3 regions of the Parabacteroides caeci genome follow, and region 2 is predicted to be linked to each of the others. Evidence: riboswitches for the same ligand, from Rfam matches in the RefSeq annotation. Region 2 holds a riboswitch; each other region holds the start of a gene.
What was found. Region 2 has a riboswitch for cobalamin ahead of NBH15_RS18840 (ABC transporter substrate-binding protein). Riboswitches for the same ligand answer to the same signal wherever they lie in the genome.
Positions count from the first base shown of each region.

Region 1: another riboswitch for cobalamin. It lies ahead of NBH15_RS05915 (TonB-dependent receptor plug domain-containing protein); the one in region 2 lies ahead of NBH15_RS18840 (ABC transporter substrate-binding protein).
Region 3: another riboswitch for cobalamin. It lies ahead of NBH15_RS06015 (TonB-dependent receptor); the one in region 2 lies ahead of NBH15_RS18840 (ABC transporter substrate-binding protein).

Region 1 covers NZ_JAMOKT010000008.1:55,005-57,280, reverse strand. The annotation lists gene atpD (F0F1 ATP synthase subunit beta) at 1-533, opposite strand, end outside; cobalamin riboswitch at 852-1,057, shown strand; gene NBH15_RS05915 (TonB-dependent receptor plug domain-containing protein) at 1,091-2,276, shown strand, end outside.
Region 2 covers NZ_JAMOKT010000041.1:31,188-33,463, reverse strand. The annotation lists gene NBH15_RS18840 (ABC transporter substrate-binding protein) at 1-957, opposite strand, end outside; cobalamin riboswitch at 1,007-1,211, opposite strand; gene cobI (precorrin-2 C(20)-methyltransferase) at 1,277-1,975, shown strand; gene NBH15_RS18830 (hypothetical protein) at 2,053-2,276, opposite strand, start outside.
Region 3 covers NZ_JAMOKT010000008.1:75,188-77,463, reverse strand. The annotation lists gene NBH15_RS06015 (TonB-dependent receptor) at 1-1,184, opposite strand, end outside; cobalamin riboswitch at 1,260-1,464, opposite strand; gene nrdG (anaerobic ribonucleoside-triphosphate reductase activating protein) at 2,111-2,276, opposite strand, start outside.

The DNA.
Region 1 (2,276 bases), on a different contig from region 2:
TTTTTGGCAATGTTATTGATCAGTTCCATGATAAGAACCGTCTTTCCGACTCCGGCGCCACCGAACAATCCGATTTTACCTCCTTTGGAATAGGGTTCCAGCAGGTCGATCACCTTGATACCGGTGTAGAGCACCTCTTTGCTAGTTGTCAGATCTTCAAACTTCGGCGGCTCACGATGGATAGGGAGAGCTCCTTTTTTATCCAGCATTTTCATCCCGTCGATCGGATCGCCTGTCACGTTCATCAAACGCCCCTTTACCTGATCGCCGACCGGCATGGTAATGGGCGAACCGCATGATACGGCTTCCATTCCTCGTTGCAGTCCGTCTGTCGTATCCATAGCGACTGTACGGACTGTGTTTTCCCCAATGTGCTGCTGAACTTCCACGATCAGTATTTTCCCATTAGGACGGGTTATCTCCATGGCGTCATGAATGCGGGGTAGCACTATTTTCTCTTCTTTTTCATTATCGAAGTGAATATCCACGACTGGACCGATAACCTGCGAAACATAACCTTTTGTTTCTCCCATACAATTCTTTTTAAACCTCGTCAATATATTTTTTCAACCGTGCAATATTACGAAAACAACCTGTCGGAAACCCGAACATATTACTTTTTTGGCTTTTTTGCATTTAGTTAAACTTTAAACTAATTTTGTAGTCATTCTGAAATGAACCAATTGTTTTGTGATATGGAACAATTTGAGGAAAAATTATGCTGTTTTTGAAGAATAAGGGTTGGTATTTTGTGTGCGGAGTGGTTTGGGGGATGGTGGTATGATCTGTTAAATTATATTGCCAAAAGTAGTATTTTAAATTATCAGGCATAGTAATTGATATTATTTGTACTTTTGTCACCGGATTATGGTGTAACGGTCTGGCTTTCGCCGGCCGTTAGTAATAGGGAATCCGGTGCAAATCCGGAACTGTACCCGTAGCTGTAAGTTCTGTAACCCCGGCAAATCTTGTTGCCACTGAGGATTTTAGGATCCTTGGGAAGGCGGCCGATCATGGGAGAACAAGTCAGAAAACCTGCCATTATTCTATTATATAATGCCTCGGGTAAGGTGTTGATGGAACTTGATATATGCGTACATTATTTATTATAGTATTTATATGCCTGGCAGGCATATTTCTGTGCGTGCCTGTTCTGCACGCACAGCAGATCGATACGACTGTTTATCACCAGCTGAAAGGTGTTGAGGTCGTGGAAAAGGCGCGTCCTTCCACAACCCGCGAGGCTACACCTTTACAAGTGATGGACCGTTCGGGTATCGAACGGCTCGGCATACAGGATTTGTCGGAGGCAGTCAAACGTTTCTCCGGTGCTACCGTGAAAGATTACGGTGGGATAGGGGGGCTGAAGACGGTTTCAGTCCGTAGCCTGGGAGCACAACATACGGCTGTCAGTTATGACGGCGTAACGATCACGGATGCCCAGAGCGGGCAGGTGGATATCAGCCGCTTCTCGTTGGATAATGTGGAGATGATCTCGCTGTCGATCGGGCAATCGGATGATATTTTCCAGACGGCACGGATGTATGCGTCGGCAGGGGCGTTGAGTGTGAAGACACGTAAACCTGTATTCGATGGAAAACCGATGAATCTTCAGGCGAAAGTCAAAGGAGGTTCTTTTGGTTTGTTCAACCCGATGCTTCGTTATGAACAGAAGATAAGTAACCGCTTTTCCGCTTCTTTGCATGCCGACTGGCTAAGTGCAAAAGGGGAATACCCTTTTACTTTGGTAAACGGAGATGTTGTAACGGAAGAAAAAAGGAAGAACAGCGATATTCAGGCACTTCGCCTGGAAGGTAATCTGTATGGCGACTTGGGTAAGGCGGGAGCATTGACCGGTAAGGTCTATTATTACGATTCCGAACGCGGACTCCCCGGTTCGGTGATATTATATAGCAGCAGTAACCGGGAACGCTTGTGGAACAATAATTTCTTTACCCAGTTGCAGTATTCCAACAAATTAACGGACAATTTATCTTTGCAGGCACATGCTAAGTATAATTACTCTTTCAGCAAATACCGTGATGTAAGTAATAAATACTCAGGAGGTAAGCAAGAGGATTTGAATACCCAGGAAGAGTATTACGGTTCGGTAGGCGTACTTTATTCACCCTGGAAGAATTTCTCAACCTCTCTTACGACTGATTTAGCCCATAATATGCTGGATAATAACTTTATGAATGCCCCGCAACCCAAGCGTTTGACTTCACTGTCGGTATTATCCGCCCAATATAAGAACTCGATGTTTACAGCAACAG
Region 2 (2,276 bases):
ATAACTGTATGTACCGGGATAACTGTTCACGATACGCCAGTAATCGGCATCGTCAGCCTGGTTGTATATCGTTTCAAAATCGAGCGTGACACCACCGGAACGGTCGTCGTCCTTCAGGAAATAATCGGCACCGGCATCCTTGAAGAGTTGCGCTAGGAAGCTCTTCCCGCCTACCGCATACCAGTTTCCTCCGTGTATCTCGCCGCTGAAGACGATCGGACGTTTCTTCACCTGTCCTTCGGCTGTCAGCGCTTTCAGTTCATTGTAACGTTTTTCTATGGCGGAGAACTTATCGTTCGCCTCTTTCTCCATACCGAGCAGCAATCCGACGAACTTGATCCATTCCGCCTGTCCCAGCGGAGTCGTTTCCTTATATCCCAAGTGCGGTACCAAAGGGATACCGACATCTTTCATTGTCTCATATCCGCCCCGTTTGAAAGGAGAAATAAGAATCAAGTCAGGATTGATGCTCATGATCACTTCGTTATCAAAATTACCCTCGATACCGATCTTGGCTGTCTTTCCTTCTTTCAGCTGCTTATTGACAGTCTGGTTGAAAAGATGACGGGTACTGGTGATGCCGACCACTTTATCTTCCGCCCCTAGCTTGATGAAATTGGATAGCTGCAATGAAGTCATGCAAATGGCACTACGCACAGGGATCTCGATAACCGTATAATCCGCAGGGATACCTTCCGGCTTCGTTCCGCGCTCTACCAAGGCATATTGGAAACGGGTGCTTTCTTCATTCTGGGGATCTTGTATATCCATCAGGATATAACCGTCGGCATAGGACAGTTGAAAACCTTTGGCATATTGCGGCGTAATATGCGCCTCACGATCAGCAGATGCTGTCTGCTGTGCCGAAACACTCTCCTTCTCCTCCCGATTTTCCTTCGATACACACGACGTTGCCAGTAATGCAACCAGGCAACAACCTGCTAAATACTTGTTCATATTCATATTTGTTTTTATCCGACACAAACTGTCCAAACCCACGAGGACAACTGTTATGCTAAAAATGGCAGGTCTTCTGACTTACTTCCATCCCGAAAGCCTTCCCGATCACCTACGGATCAGTGGCAAAAGGTATTATCGGAATGTTACGAAGTTTCACAGCAGCGTGGACTGTCCGGGATTTCCACCCGGTTCCCTTTTAATCTGTCTCCATGAACAGGAGTTTTACAGAACCTATTTCGATCGCAAAAGTAATAAGAAGTTTGCAACTTTGCACTATTTTCAGCACATTTGCACCCCAAATAAAAACAAGAATAAAATGACTTACCCGATCAGTTTCGTATCATTAGGTCCCGGCGAACCGGAACTTATCACAGTGAAAGGTCTCCGACAACTTCAGAAAGCAGATATTATCTACTGCCCAGCCACCCGTAACAGGCAGGGTGAAATCCTCTCGCGTGCCGCCGATATCGTACGTGCACTGGAAATAAACGAAACTGTCATCCGCTGCTTCATGCTCCCCATGAGCAAAGACCGCACGGAAGCCTGGAAAGCCTACGACGCCCTCTACAACGAAGCCGCCGCAAACTATGCGGAAGGCAGACAGATCGTTATCGTAGCCGAAGGCGATGCCGGCTTCTATTCTTCCATCCAGTATATATATGACAAGTTTATAGAGACGGGAATCGACGTTCAGCGTATTGCCGGAATCCCCGCCTTCATCGCTGCCGGAGCACTGGCCGGCTTGCACATTGTCAAACAGGAAGAACAGATCGTCGTTATTCCCGGCACTCCTTCCGCGGAAGAATTATCTGAAAAGATAAATGCCGGATACGTGATCGTCATTATGAAACTGTCGCAATGCGTGGAAGCCGTACATGCATGTATCCGCAAGCATCCGCAGACACAATTCCATTATTTTGAAAATGTAGGAACGGATAAGGAATACTACACCTCCGACCGGCAAATCATCGCAGAGAAATCTTTCCCTTATTTCTCACTGATGATCATACAATAAAAAAAGGGTGTAGCAGAAGAAACTTTTGCTACACCCTCAACTTAAAAATTACTATCCCGATTATTGTATCGCAAAAACTATACGGATTCTATGATACCGTTCAGACGGTTCATATGGTAGCGAAGCGACTGGACAGATTCCCAGTTCTGATGCCCCGACTTGCACAACTCACGTGCACTCACTAATACTCCTGAAATGTGACTGCTGATCTCTTCAATCTTTTTATTCGTTTCATTATAAAGAGTTTCAGTCTCTTCCGGTGAATAGATGGAAGCAGATTGTGCCAACGATTCAAGTAACT
Region 3 (2,276 bases), on a different contig from region 2:
TTACCAATTGAATCCAGCTTTTCAAAAACTGTACGACGGATGTAAAAGTCTCCATAGTAAACCCCTTTCAACAGATTTTTTTCTCCCAATTGCTGCTCTATACCGGCACGGAATGTTTTGTTGAAACTCTTGTAATGGGTTACTTCATCGCTTAATTTCGGATTTTTTTCTTCATTAAGGAAGAAATCGGCCGATACGTTTATCTTCGTGTGATTATATTCCCATCCCAGTTTTTCGGATATTGTCATATTGGCCGACGGGTTCTGGGTATAGTTTCCCGGTGAATCGGGAGTCAGGTCATACCCGTCTGTCGAGTTCCGGTTGAATAATGTCTGCGATGTAAAATTCTTGTATTTGGTACCAAAGGCTGCATCCATCAGAAGCTCATTGTAGCGTGAATAGCGTACTTTGGCCCATCCTTCGGCTGGACGTTCGGGTGTTTTCGTGATGATATTAATGATCATACCGATTGCACTGGAACCATACAATGCTGAGGCTGCGCCTTTTACAACTTCTATCTGTTTGATATTGGATGTACTCAGACGTTCGAAATCAATCGGACCACCGGGTGTATTGGACAGGCGCTCGCCATCTACCAGTATGAGTATATATTTGTTCTCAAGTCCCTGGATGCGAATATTGTCGCCGCGCGGGTCACTATTGAACTGTAATCCGGGAATTGTAAACTCCAACGCGTCCATGATGTTTTCAAAATCATTGCGTTGTAGTTGTGAGGCCGGGATCAGTTTGGTCAGTACGGGAGAGTTTTTGATGAGTTTTTCTGTGCGCGTCCCGGTAACGACCACCTCGTTTAGGTCGAATATCCCTGCATTCATCTGGATATCCATCTGTTTGGCGGGGCCGTTGGAATCGATTTTGATGCGTTGTTCCATGTATCCGGTGGAACGGACCAATAAATTATAACTTTTGCCTTCGATTAGTTCCAGCCGGAAACGACCGTCTGCGTCACAGGCGGTGCCAATCAATGTTCCGGGAACATTGATTGTAGCCATAGGTATACCTTCTCCTGTTTCGGAGTCAATGATTTTGCCGGTCAACACACAAATGCCGGTTTGTACCTGTTCTTTATCCGGTGTATCAGTAGCCAGTGTTTCTGCAAATGTTGTTGCAGGTGTAAGCACACACACCGAAAGTAAAGACATAGCAATACCTTTCAGTCTCATATAAGTAAGCAAATAAGTTGGAAGAATTTGTTTTGAAATTCCGCCTTGTTAATCCCTGCTTTTTATCCCGAAAGCACGAATACAATTGATCAGGCAGGTTTTCTGACTTTCCCGGCTTTGCAAAGCCTTCCCGACTTTCGTCAGTGGCATGGAGTTGCAAGCATTTCCGGCAGTCACCGGAACGGGATTACAGCAACGGGCATTGTTCCGGACTTTCACCGGATTCCCTCTCATCACTTGCAGAATGCATTGTGATTCACCTTAATCCGCTGCAAAAGTAGTAAAGTATTTTTGAATACAAATAATATTTATTCATTAAAAAATCTTTCTGTCAGAAAAGTCACAGGGAAATTAATTGATTATCAAAATGATATTTGTGTGTGGGGTGGATGGTTTGTATGGGCTGGTGGGAATGTTGGTTTGTTTTTATGAGCCTCTCGTGAGGTTTCTTTTGCTCGTTGTGTCTTGATTATTGTGATAACTTTAGCAGAATGTTGTATATTGTTTATGAACTATAGCTGATCTGTTATGTTTTCTGTTGTTATGTTGATATATTGCTATTCGCTGCAGATGCTGATTTTTGGTTGTTCTGGAAATGAAAACTGCCTAAAAACATGTAATTTTCTCTTTTAATAGTACTGATAGTTGTATTGCGGATGTCTTAATTAACAAATTTTTAGTCTAAAAAAGGCGCAATTTCTACTACAACAAAATTTTATCTCGTTTTAAACGAATTAAATTTTGTTTTAAACAAATTCGAACTTCGTTTAAAACGAGATAAAAAGTAGCTATTGGATAGTCTATATGTTAATAAATGTGTAGTGAGCCTTTCTGGAATGACTAAATGAAAAATAAGTCTGTTCTCATTTAAGGCTGTTATCTGTCATAATGTTTGTATATGTCTTATTCTTTTGTCGTTTTGCTTTTTATATAAACGGGTTATAATTATAGAAAACGACTTTATTTTCTTTCAGTGATTTTTTGACATCGATCAATCGCTGGTTACTGCTACCTCGGAACAGGAGGCTTTCGTCATGGAGGGCTTGTTTGAATTTACCGTCTACCAGAACGTCTACATATTGAAGCAGTGCG